Regions from separate parts of the Arthrobacter sp. AD-310 genome, predicted to be linked through region 2. Evidence: predicted binding sites of a transcription regulator. Region 2 holds the regulator's gene; the other holds the start of a gene.
The links. Region 2 encodes LexA, which represses DNA repair genes until DNA is damaged. Its sites were predicted from a motif close to TCGAACANNTGTTCGA; they were not measured.
Positions count from the first base shown of each region.

Region 1: a site for LexA is predicted at 3,700-3,715, ahead of ACYQ1Z_RS10840 (DUF6504 family protein). Genes of this name have one in related genera too.

Region 1 is NZ_BAAHNO010000015.1:29,284-35,593, reverse strand. It holds gene ACYQ1Z_RS10875 (ABC1 kinase family protein) at 1-321, shown strand, start outside; gene ACYQ1Z_RS10870 (lipoate--protein ligase family protein) at 396-1,142, shown strand; gene ACYQ1Z_RS10865 (mycoredoxin) at 1,185-1,442, opposite strand; gene ACYQ1Z_RS10860 (SOS response-associated peptidase) at 1,592-2,389, shown strand; gene ACYQ1Z_RS10855 (VOC family protein) at 2,428-2,850, opposite strand; gene ACYQ1Z_RS10850 (chorismate mutase) at 2,870-3,190, shown strand; gene ACYQ1Z_RS10845 (hypothetical protein) at 3,209-3,598, opposite strand; gene ACYQ1Z_RS10840 (DUF6504 family protein) at 3,745-4,083, shown strand; gene ACYQ1Z_RS10835 (DNA polymerase III subunit alpha) at 4,080-6,310, shown strand, end outside.
Region 2 is NZ_BAAHNO010000032.1:34,068-40,377, forward strand. It holds gene hisH (imidazole glycerol phosphate synthase subunit HisH) at 1-223, opposite strand, end outside; gene hisB (imidazoleglycerol-phosphate dehydratase HisB) at 220-846, opposite strand; gene ACYQ1Z_RS17445 (histidinol-phosphate transaminase) at 908-2,026, opposite strand; gene ACYQ1Z_RS17450 (LysM peptidoglycan-binding domain-containing protein) at 2,107-2,499, opposite strand; gene lexA (transcriptional repressor LexA) at 2,863-3,597, shown strand; gene ACYQ1Z_RS17460 (ATP-dependent DNA helicase) at 3,607-5,664, opposite strand; gene hflX (GTPase HflX) at 5,657-6,310, opposite strand, start outside.

The sequences.
Region 1 (6,310 bases), on a different contig from region 2:
GAGCGGGGCAACCTTGTGCAGGACGCCGCCCGGCAGGCGCTGGACGCCGCCGGTTTCGTATTTCGGTTGCCCGGGCGGCTGGAGGGGCTTCTTAGCCGCGTCGAAGAGGGGCAACTTTCCGTTGCCAACCCCCGCCTTGAACGCCAGGTGGCCCGGCTGGAACGTACGGGACGGCGGACAGCCTCGGTCCTCGTGTTTGCGGCCCTTCTGGTTGCCGGTGCAGTGGTCCGTGCTGACGATGCCGGGCTGGGGAATGTCCTGATGCTCGCCTCGTCGGTCCCGTTGCTCGCCGCGCTGTGGTCCGCCCGCCGCGGGCTGTGATCAAGGCCGGGGGCGACGGCGTAACCTAGGGTTGGCCGATCCGCCAGTAGTCCAGAGAAAGCGAGCCCAACACCATGCACCATGCCACTCCGGGACCCCGTGCGCTCACGGTAGTGCGGCAGGAAGCTTCGCTGGGGGCAGGGCGGGACCTGGAATTCGGGCTGGAGCTGCTGGCCAGGGCAAAGTCGGGGGACATAGGGCCCACGCTGAGGCTTTACCGGCCTGCCCCCACGGTGGCCTTCGGCCAGCGGGACACCCGCCTGCCCGGATTCGAGGCGGCAGCGCAGGCCTGCCGGGACAACGGCTTCGAACCCCTGGTCCGCCGGGCCGGCGGGAGGGCGGCCGCATACCATCAGGGGACGCTGGTGGTGGACCATATTGAACCGGACGCGGATGCGATTGCCGGCTCCAAGGAGCGTTTCGGGTATTTCGGCGAGCTGTTTGCCCAGGTTCTGCAGAGTGTTGGCGTGCAGGCCGGCGTGGGGGAAATACCGGGGGAGTACTGCCCCGGCGAGTTCAGCGTTCACGGCACCGCCGCCGCGGACGGGTCCCGGATCAAACTCGTGGGGACGGCCCAGCGCGTCGTTGCCGGCGGCTGGCTGTTCAGCTCGGTCATCGTGGTGGAAAACTCCGCGCCCATCCGGAAAGTCCTGACCGACAGCTACGCGGCCCTCGGTCTGGACTGGGACCCGGCCACGGCGGGCGCCGTCGAGGACCTGGTGCCCGGCGTGGGCGTCGATGCCGTGGAGGAGGCCCTGCTTAAGACGTATGCGGGCCACGCCACCCTGGAGACTGCTTCATTCAGCAGCCTGGGGGCATGACCCGCATCGTGTGTCTTTCATGCGGCTCTTCGCCGCGGGGAGTTACGCTGCCAGGCGCGTCTTGACCTCTGCAGCGGACGGGTTGGTGGCGGCCGTGCCGTCCGGGAAAAGCACGGTGGGAACAGTGCGGTTTCCGCCGTTGAGCTGCTCCACGAGTTCGGCGGTGCCTTCCACTTCCTCGATGTTGATCTCGGTGTAGCCGATGCCCTGCGCGTCCAGCTGCTTCTTCAGGCGGTTGCAGTAGCCGCACCAAGTGGTGGAAAACATGGTGATGGTGCCGGATTCGGGAGTGAAGTCCACAGGGTTCTCCTCTGCGTCGGTGAAGGTTTTCGTTCCTGTCAACGGTAGCGTGCCGGCAGGTATTCCCCGCTGCCCGGGGTAGCCCGGCACCCTTGGATGACAGTATGTGGCGCCGATGGCATGCTGGAGCCATGTGTGGACGCTATGTAATGGCACGTGCCGTGGGGGACCTACTGGCAGAGTTCGACGCCGAGCTCGAAGACGAGGTGAATATCCCGCCGTCATGGAATGTGGCGCCCACGGATGACGTCCCTATCGTGCTGGAGCGGCTGATCGACGACGGCACTCGGCTTGACGACGGCACTGGGCTTGACGACGGCACTGGGCTTGACCATAACACTGGGCGCCGGCAGGTGCGGCAGCTGCATGTGGCGCGATGGGGCCTGGTTCCGTCCTGGGCCAAGGATCCCGGCATCGGCTCCCGGATGATCAACGCCCGGAGCGAATCGGTGCTCGAGAAGCCCGCGTTCCGGAAAGCCGTCCAGTCCCGACGGTGCGCCGTCCCGGCGGACGGCTATTACGAGTGGAAACAGGGACCGGGCAAGTCGAAGCAGCCGTATTATGTGCACCCCGGCGAGGGGCGCGGGCTCGCGTTCGCCGGGCTGTACGAGTGGTGGAGGGACCCGTCCGTCCCGGCGGGTGAACCGGGGCAATGGCTGCTCTCCACCTCTATCCTGACCACTGACACGCCCCCGCCCGGCTCCGAGTCAACGGTGTTCGGCAAGCTCACCGCCCTGCACGACAGGGTCCCCCTGCCCATGGACAAAGCCACCATGCAGGCCTGGCTCGACCCGGACGCTGATGACGCAGCCGGACTGGTGGACCTGGTGCGGTCCGGCGTCAAGGACGTGGCCGCCGACTGGCAGGTGGAGTCCGTGGGCAAGGAGGTTGGCAACGTGCGCAACAACGGGCCTGACCTGATTCGTCCGGTGGCAGCCCTGTTCTAGCCTGGGCTCAAGCAGCCCGGCGACCGGTGAACCGGGCGTTATATGGTGACTGTCCCGGCGTCGTCCACTGCCCATGTGGGGTTGTACGCCACCTCCCAGCGGAAGCCGTCCGGATCGGCGAAATAGCCGCTGTACCCGCCCCACGGCTGGGTCACGGGTTCAGCGACAACCGTGGCTCCCGCGGCCGCGGCCTCCGCCATCACCCGGTCCACTTCCTCAGGGCTTGCCAGGTTGTGGCTGAGGGTGATGCACGGGACCGGGCCGGGCGCTCCCACGCCTGCCTCGGCCTGCATCTGGCCCGCGTCCCACAAGGACAGGACCAGGCCGTGGTTGACCTGGATGAATGCCACATCCCCTTCCACTTCCTTGTGGACAGGCCAGCCAAGGCCGTCAACATAGAACGCGCGGGAGGCCGGGACGCTGCGGACACCTAATGAGATGAAGTCGACTCTGGGCTGCATGCTTCGATACTGTCAGATGATGGCGACGATTCAAGGAAACGATAGGGACGCACTGGCCGACAAGGAACAGCTCGCTGCCGTCCGGGTTGCTGTTGACGAGGTGGATGACCAGATTGTCACCCTCATAGCCCGCCGCGAACGGCTGATCCGGATCGCCGGGACCCTGAAGGGCGACGACGCCGAGGTCCGTGCCCCCGACCGCGTGGAAAAGATCATTGAGCACGTCCGCTCAGCCGCAGAGAAGAAGGACATCGACCCGGACATCGTCGAATCGACGTACCGGACGATGATCTCCGGGTTCATTGAACTGGAGATGCGCGTCCATAAAGAAAACAGCTGAGCCGCGCCGGCCCAGCTGTTACAGGCTTTCCTCCACGGGAACGCCGTGCTGGAACTCCCTGCCGTCCGCCTCGCTGAAGGCCGACATGGTGTGCCCCTCGCCAAGCCCGTTGATGGCCGCTACCGGAAACTGCGCGGTGATCGAGTTCTCCGAGTGCGAGACGCCGGACAGGTCATAGGTTTCTTCTACTCCCTGTTCCCGATTAAACGAGTAAAAAGCTATGGCTTCACCGTTCATGAACTCGACGCACAGGCGCCGCTGGGACGAATAGTCGGGTGTGGCTCCAACCAGGCCTACGACATAGGCGCCAGATGCGGGAATGGTGCCGTCGATGTCGAAGGTTGCTACGAGGGTGGAGTCCTCGGCCTTGATGCTTGCCTGCTTGAGGAGTGCGTCTTGGGTTTTCATGGCTCAATCCTGCTCCCTGCCGAACAGTCCGTCCACCCCTCTTTCCAGCAGCAGCCCACTTTTCTATGCAGCACTGCCAACGCGGCGTAGACTGGAGATATTCGAACAAATATTCGAACTGATTCCAGGGTCATCAAGGAGGCGCTATGGGCATGTTCAGCGAATCCGTTGATGTCGACTGCGCCCCGGAAGGCCAGCCCCGAAGCGTTGTTTGGGGTGGCATCTCTTATGACGTCTGCGCCGAGCCCCTGCGCTGGTACGAGCGCCGGCAGTGGTGGGCCGAAGACAGCAGGGCCCCCTTGGGAAGCGGTCCCGGGGTTGTCGACCACGAAATATGGCGGGTGCAGGTTGTACCCGCGCTGCACGGCAAACCCAGGGACGCTGCTCAGCAGGAACCACTCACCCTTGACCTCACGCGACATCTCCGCAGCGGCCGCTGGCGGCTCCTGCGGATCCATGACGCCCTCCACCACAGAACAGCATGAGCTTTACGCATCTCCACGTTTCCACTGCCTTCAGTGCCCACTATGGTGTTTCCTGGCCGGAGGAGTTGGCGCAGGCCGCTGCCGCTGATGGGGCGACGGCGCTCGCCTGCACCGACCGTGATGGCCTCTACGGAACCATCAAGCACCTGAAAGCCTGTATGGCAGCAGGCATAGACCCCATTGTGGGCGTCGATTTGGCCATCCTTGACGACGACGGCGACCACCGCACCCAGGTGGCGGGCAGGGTTGTGGTACTTGCCCGGGGGCACAACAACGGGGCCGGTTACCGCGCCCTCTGCCGCCTGATCTCCGACGCCCACGCCAGGACCTCCGGGAAATCCGGGGGAGTGGTGCCTGTTGCTGTGACACGCGCCGAACTGGCTTCCCGGACGCTGGACCCGGCATCGCTCAAGCCTGTGCTGACAGTACTGATCGGTCCCGACTCGGACGTTGGCCACGCGATGGGAGGACGGCGCTACCTGCGCCCGCGGACACTATTCAAGCAGTGGCTGGATGCCATGCCCGCGGGAACAGTTGCTGCCGAAATTGTTTCCCAGCTGAGCGCGCCGGGTTCACCGCTCAGCACGGCCCATGCGGTCCGCATGCTCCGCCTGGCGGAGGAACACCAGGTTCCGGCAATCCTCACCAACGCCGTGAGGTACTGTGCGGCAGACGGGGCCCCCACCGCTGATGTCCTGGATTCTGCCCGCACCCTGAAGTCCCTGCCGGAACTGGCCGGTGAACCATTGCTTCAGCCCACAGGCCAGGGCTGGCTGAAAACCTCCGCCCAGATGCTGCAGCTTGCCAAGGAAATCATTGCTGCAGCCGGGTACGGCACGGCAGACCTCCAACAGCTGATGGCCCAAACCGAGGCGCTCGCCGACCGCTGCCGGATCGACCCCGTAACAGACATGGGATGGAAACAGCCGGTGGTGCCCGAGGCCTCGGTCATCGGCATCAGCCAGGACGCGCACGCCGAGCTGGTGCAGCGCTGCCACTCAGGAATCGGCAGGCGGTTCCCGGGCATCAGGGGGACAGCCGAAAACTCCATGCTGGCAAGGCTCGACCATGAACTGGGCATCATCCGGAATTTGGGTTTTTCCTCCTACTTCCTGACCGTTGCGGAGGTTTCCCGGATGATCCAGGACATGGGTGTCAGGGCTGCTGCGCGGGGATCGGGGGCATCCAGCCTGGTCAACTATTTGATTGACATCAGCCAGGTGAACCCGCTCCAGCATGACCTGATCTTCGAGCGGTTCCTTTCACAGGACCGCGCCACATTGCCTGACATTGACATCGATGTCGAAAGCGCCGAACGCCATAACGTGTACCGGAAGATTTTTGAACGTTTCGGTGCTGAGCGGGTCACGCTGATGAGCATGCAAAACGGCTACCGGGCCAGGGGGGCCGTGCGCGATGCCGGGCTTGCCCTCGGCATGGATGATGGCGAAGTAGGGGAAATTGCCAAGCAGCTCTGGCGGTTCTCCGCCAGTAAATTCCGGGAGGCATTGCAGGAAAAACCTGAGCTTCGGGAGTTCGCCGGAAGGGTCGGGCAAAGTGAAACCGAAGGGAACCAGCAGCTGGATCTGCTGGTGGACCTGACCGAACGCCTTGACCGGCTGCCGCGGCACATTTCCATGCATCCCTGCGGCGTGATCCTGGGCGATGCCACCCTGCTGGACAGGACCCCGGTGCAGCCAAGCGGGCTGGGGTTGCCCATGAGCCAGTTCGACAAGCACGACATGGATCCAATGGGCATGCTGAAGCTTGACGTCCTTGGCGTCAGGATGCAAAGCGCCATGGCTTTCGCGGTCCGGGAAATCATCCGCATCCATCCCGGCAGGGACGAGGTGGTTACGGCTGGAAACCATGCCCCCGGCCCGGACGGTTCGGGGCCTGACTACATTGCCGACAATGGCCTCATCGACCTCAACGCCGTCCCCCTGGATGACGAAGCCACCTATGAACTGATCAGGAGTACCCACACGTTGGGGTGCTTCCAGATCGAATCCCCGGGCCAGCGTGAGCTGATCGGCAAGATGGCGCCACGGGAATTCAATGACCTCATCATCGACATCTCCCTGTTCCGCCCCGGCCCCATGAAATCGGACATGGTCCGGCCGTTCCTGGAGCACCGGCACGGTTTCGCGCCCGAAGTGTACCCCCATCCGCTCCTCAAGCCGGTGCTCCAGGAAACCCACGGGGTGACGGTGTTTCACGAACAGAT
Region 2 (6,310 bases):
CGCCGACGCCGGGAACAACGAGTCCGTCGGCGTTCAGGACGTCGTCCGGCTTGGCGCTGAGGACGACTTCTGCGCCGGCGCGCTCGAGGGCCCGGACGGCGGAGCGGACGTTCCCGGAGCCGTAGTCGAGCACGGTGACCGTGGGCTTGCCTTCCGGCGAGGGCAGTTTCCGGGAGGCGGACGGGTCGATGATGGCGCCGTCCTTCAGGACCTGGCCGCTCACAGTGCGCCCTTTGTGGAGGGGATGCCTTCCACCCGGGGGTCGGGCTCGACGGCGGCGCGCAGCGCACGGGCGAAGGCCTTGAATTGGGCTTCCACGATGTGGTGGGGGTCGCGGCCGGCGATCACGTTCATGTGAAGGCAGATGCCTGCGTGCAGGGTGATGGCTTCAAAGACGTGGCGGGTCAGCGAGCCGGTAAAGTGCCCGCCGATGAGGTGGTATTCCTGGCCGGCCGGTTCGCCGCCGTGCACCAGGTAGGGCCGGCCCGACACGTCGACGACGGCGTGGGCAAGGGCCTCGTCCAGCGGAACGGTGGCCTCGCCGAACCGGCGGATTCCCGCCTTGTTCCCCAGCGCGGTGCGGAGAACCTCACCGAAGGTGATGGCAACGTCCTCGACGGTGTGGTGGACATCGATGTGGATGTCGCCTGTGGCTTTGACCGTCATGTCGATAAGCGAGTGCTTGCACAGCGCAGTGAGCATGTGGTCGTAGAACGGAACGGAAGTGTCGATGTCCGAAACGCCGGTACCGTCCAGGTTGATCTCCACGAGCACCGAAGACTCACTGGTGGCACGCTCCATGCGTGCAGTCCTGGCCGCGGCCGTGTTCGATCCGGTGGAACTCATGCTCAGGTGTCCTTTGAGGGAGGAGGGGTGTGTGCGGGCGCGGGGCGCCGGTACTTCAAGTCTAGGCGGGAAGCGCAGCCTGGCTGGCAAGGATGCTTTCCAGTGAGGTGAGGAACGTTGTGGTTTCGGTCTCAGTGCCGGCAGTCACGCGGAGGTGGCCGGGGATTCCAACGTCGCGGACCAGCACGCCGGCGTCCAGCAGTTCCTGCCACACCTGGCGCGGGTTCTCCAGGCCGCCGAAGAAGACGTAGTTGGAGTCCGAAGCCGCCGGTTTGAGGCCCATCCGGGTCAGTTCGGCGACGATGCGGTCGCGCTGCTTCTTGATGTCCTCGACGTCCGCCATCAGCGCTTCGCGGTGTTCAAGCGCTGCCAGTGCGGTTGCCTGCGTGATCGCTGAAAGGTGGTACGGAAGCCGGACCAGGCGCAGGGCATCCGTCACTTCGGGCGCGGCAGCCATGTAGCCGAGGCGTGCACCGGCGAGGGCGAACGCCTTGCTCATGGTCCTGGAGACAATAAGCCGTTCCCGCCCGGGAAGGAGTGTCAGGGCACTGGGCGTTCCGTCGTGCGCAAACTCGTGGTAGGCCTCGTCGACGATCACGATGGTTTGGAATTCCGCTCCGGCCTCATAAACAGCCTCGACCACATCCAGGCCGAGTCCGGTCCCGGTGGGGTTGTTCGGTGAACACAGGAAAACGATGTTCGGCTGCAGTTCCTTGACCTGGCGGGCCGCCGAGGCTGCGCTGAGGCCGTAGCCTTCCTCGCGTTCGCCCTTGAGGTACCCGGTGTCCGTGCCGCTGGCCAGCAGCGGGTACATGGAGTACGTGGGCGGGAACCCGAGCGCGGTGCGGCCGGGTCCGCCGAAGGCCTGCAGGATTTGCTGGAGGACCTCATTGGATCCATTGGCGGCCCAGAGGTTCGACTCGGCGAGTCCGTGGCCGAGGTACTCGGCCAGAGCCCTCCGAAGCCGGGTGAACTCCCGGTCCGGATAGCGGTTAAGGCCTGCGGCCGCTTCCGAGACCGCCTCGGTGATGGCAGCCCGGACATCCTCCGGCACCCCATGGGTGTTCTCGTTGACGTTCAAGAGGATGGGAACATCCAGCTGCGGCGCCCCATAAGGGGTCAGCCCGCGGAGGTTGCTGCGGAGGGGAAGCCGGTTCAGACGCTCAAGCTGGTCGTTCACCCGAACAGTTTAGTGGCCGTTCCGACCACCGGAAAATGTGACAGTGAATGTTCGCGCAGGGCGTGCACCGCCGGCGGCGGTCAGCTGGTGGGAATGAACAGTTGCTGTCCGGGCTGGACTGCGGCCGCGGAGAGGTTGTTCAGCTGCACGATCTCAGCGACAACGTCGCGGGCATCGCGTTCCGGCGCCACGGTGCCTGCAATGGCCCACAACGACTCCCCGGGCTGGACGGTCACGGTGACGGTTGGCGTCACCATGATGTCCTGCGCCGAATCGGAAGCCTTGGCGGGAGAGTTGAAGAAGCCGGCAAGCGACAGCAGCAAGGCCGCCAGCAGCACCAGCGGGATGCCGATCAGGACGATCTTGCCCCGGCGCGTAAGGCGCAGCGGGGGCAGGGGCGCCGTTTGCGACTGCTTTGTGGACCTGCCGGAAACGCGTGGCCCCTTGGCCTGTGGTGCGGATATAGCTGACATGGACTGAGCCCTCCTGGACCGTGTGTACTGCCCGTTATGCCTGGTGCTGCCGGAAATGCCTGACGCTGCCGGAAACCCTGCTTCCTGCCAGTAAAGGCCGCCCCACCGACATTCCGGCGACCTGTTCGAACTGCAGCAGCAGGAGTAGAACACATATTCGAATAACGCTTTTTTAGTTTTAGCATCTTTCGACGAACCTTGTCGAGACTCGCTAGAACAAATGTTTGAAAAAGCCAAGTGGCTGGCCTAGTTTTGAAGCAAGAACAACCACCCTTGAAGTTGATCAGCAGGGTCTGACATTCAGGGGTGCAACTCAGTCCGGCGCCGTCGCAAGCCCGGTGGCAACCGAAAGGCATGGCGAATATGGCAGCAGCAGCCACCGGGGGAAGGGCACCCGCGCAGCCGAAAAAGACTGCAAGGGGGCTGACTCCCCGGCAGAAGAAGATTCTGGAGACCATCCAGCGGTCGGTGAACGAGAACGGCTACCCGCCGTCCATGCGCGAGATCGGCGATACCGTTGGCCTGGCGAGCCTTTCCAGCGTCACTCACCAGCTCTCCCAGCTGGAGAAACTCGGCTACCTCAGGAGGGACCCGAAGCGGCCGCGTGCCATGGAGGTGCTGATGCCGCTGACGCTGGACGCGGGGACAGCAAAGCAGGCCCAGGCCGCTCCCGCCCCGGGCGGAGACTCAACCGCCACCGTGACCGGGCTGCCCACCGCCGTCGATACCGCCATGGTGCCTCTCGTAGGCCGGATTGCCGCGGGCGGTCCCATCCTGGCGGAGCAGGTAGTGGAGGACGTTTTGCCGCTGCCCCGCCAGCTGGTGGGACAGGGTGAACTGTTTATGTTGAAAGTTGCCGGCGATTCGATGGTGGACGCGGCCATCTGCGACGGCGACTGGGTGGTGGTGCGGCGCCAGGCAGACGCCGCCAATGGGGATATCGTGGCCGCCCTCCTGGACGACGAAGCCACGGTCAAGACGTTCCGGCAGCGCGACGGCCACACCTGGCTGCTTCCGCAGAACACCCAGTACGAACCCATCCTCGGCGACCACGCCACCATCATGGGCAAGGTCGTATCCGTCCTGCGGTCCCTGTAACCGCAGCTTTTAACCGCTTTCCCGGGCCAACCGCTCCAGGGCAGCCACCGCCGTCTTCCGGTCGGTCGTGGCCCAGAACGGGGGCAGCGCTGCGCGGAGGAACCCTGCGTAGCGCTCGGTGGCCAGGCGGGAGTCCAGCACAGCCACCACGCCTTTATCGCCCGTGGACCTGATCAACCGTCCTGCTCCCTGGGCCAGCCTGATGGCGGCGTGCGTTGCGGAGACGGACATAAAACCGTTGCCGCCTGCCTGAGCTACTGCCCGGGACCGTGCGGTCATCAGGGGATCGTCCGGGCGGGGGAAGGGGATTCGGTCGATCACCACCAGCCGGCACGATCCGCCGGGGACATCCACCCCCTGCCACAGGGACATGGTGCCGAACAGGCAGGTGTCCGGCTCATCCGCGAACTGTTTCACCAGGGCTGTCATGGTCGAATCCCCCTGGCACAGGACCGTGATGCCCAGTTTCGGCCGCAAAGCCTCTGCGGCTTCCTCGGCGGCGCGCCGGGACGAAAAGAGGCACAGCGCCCCGCCGCCAGAGGCGCGGATGAGGGCCTCTAGTTCAGCCAGCGATTCCGGCGACGAACCGCGGCCCGGCTTGGGCAGGTGCCCCGCCACGTAGAGGATGCCCTGTTTCGGGTAGTCGAACGGGGACCCGACGTCCACTCCGGTCCAGCCGGGCGCGCCCTCGCCCACCAGGCCCAGGCCGCCGGCGGCAGGCTCGAATGCCGAGCCTATGGCGAGTGTTGCGGACGTCAGGATGACGGTGTGCCCGGCAAACAGTCCTTCGCGGAGCCGGCCGGCAACGGACAGCGGTGCGATATTGATCAGGACCGGCGCGGCTTCGTCCGGTTGCGAGTATCCCTGGCCCGGTTCGAAGGTGCCCGCGCGGGAAAACCAGACCACTTCCCTGTTTTCCCGCGCGGCGAGGAGCCGTTCACACAGTTCCAGGATGAGCATCAGCCTGGACCGGGCAAGCTGCCGCCCGCCGTCGGCCGCGTTGCTGCTGTCCCCCTTTGAATCGGACAGCGCCGCGCGGCAGGCGTCCCGCAACTGGTCGATGCAGTCCAGCTGCTCGTCGTTCAATCCGTTGGGCAGGAGCCCGTTCTGCACGCCCGTGAGTGCGAGTTCGAGATTCGCGGCGGCGGCGTTCAACGCGTCAACGGTGATGGCGGTGTGCTTTCGGGCGCCGGCCGCGGCGGCATGGACCATGGCCACGGAGAGCTGGCCGGATACGGCGCCCGTGACCCGGTCCTGGAGTTCGTGGGCTTCATCAACCACCACAACGTCGTACTCCGGCAGCACCGCGAGGCCCTCGAACGCACTGACGGCAAGCATGGCGTGGTTGGTTACCACAACGTCCGCTTCCGCCGCGTCCTGCCGGGCGAGCTCGCTGAAGCATTCCTCGGCGAGCGGGCACTTCTGCGCTCCCAGGCACTCCATGGAGGTCACCGAGACCTGCCGCCAGGCGCGGTCCGTCACGCCGGGCAAGAGCTCGTCACGGTCGCCGGTGGCGGTCTTCTCCGCCCATTCGCGCAGGCGGACCACCTCCCGCCCGAGCTGTGATGACGGGCCGCCCACTGTCGCAGCGAAATGTGGAACGCTGGTGTCCTCCCCCAGCGAGAACAGTTGCCCTTCGGACGGTTCCTCCGAGGGGAATCCGCCTTCGAGCTTGTGCCGGCAAACATAGTTGGACCTGCCCTTGACCAGCGCCACCTTGACGGGCCGGTCGAGGGCAGGAGTGATGGCTTCCAGGAGACGCGGCAGGTCCCGGCCAACGATCTGGGTCTGCAGTGCCAGCGTCGCCGTGGACACGAGGGCGGGCTTATTGCTTTCCAGGGCGTGGGCGATGAGCGGCACCAGGTAGGCAAGGGACTTTCCGGTGCCTGTTCCGGCCTGCACAAGCAGATGGTTTCCGGTTTCGATGGCGCGTGCCACCTGCCTGGCCATTTCGTGCTGCCCGGAGCGGCTCTGCCCGCCCATCGCCGCGACGGCCCGGTCGAGCAGTTCGATGGCGAACTGCCCGCCGGCTGTCTCCGTGGCTTCGCGGGCCACGGATTCAGTCATCGCTGGCGAATTGTTCCAGTTCGGCGGCCAGGCCTTCGCGGACCATGACGACGGCCCGGGTCCCGGATTCCACATGGTCGACGCTGATGATCTCGGCGTCGGATTCGTGCAGCTTGCTGATCAGGTCACCGCGGTTGTAGGGGATGAGCAGTTCCATCTTGACGCTGGGCCGCGGGATGGACTCGCTGATCACCTTGAGCAGCTCGGAGATGCCCTCGCCGGTGCGTGCCGAGACCACCACGTGGCGTGGTTCGCGCTGCTTCAGGCGCTCCACCACAAAGGGGTCCGCGGCATCAGCCTTGTTGAGCACGATGATCTCGGGCACCTTGCGGGCGTCCACTTCGCTGAAGACCTTGCGGACCGCCGCGATCTGCCCTTCCGGGTCCGGGTGCGAAACATCCACCACATGCAGGATCAGGTCCGCGTCCGCCACCTCTTCCAGTGTGGAGCGGAAGGCCTCCACCAGCTGGGTGGGCAGGGACCGCACGAAGCCGACGGTATCGGCCAGGGTGTAGCCCAGGCCGTCCGCGGTTTCGGCCTTGCGGACAGTGGGGTCCAGCGTGGCGAACAGCGCGTTCTCCACCAGGACGCCGGCGTCCGTGAGCCGGTTGAGCAGCGAGGACTTGCCCGCGTTCGTGTACCCGGC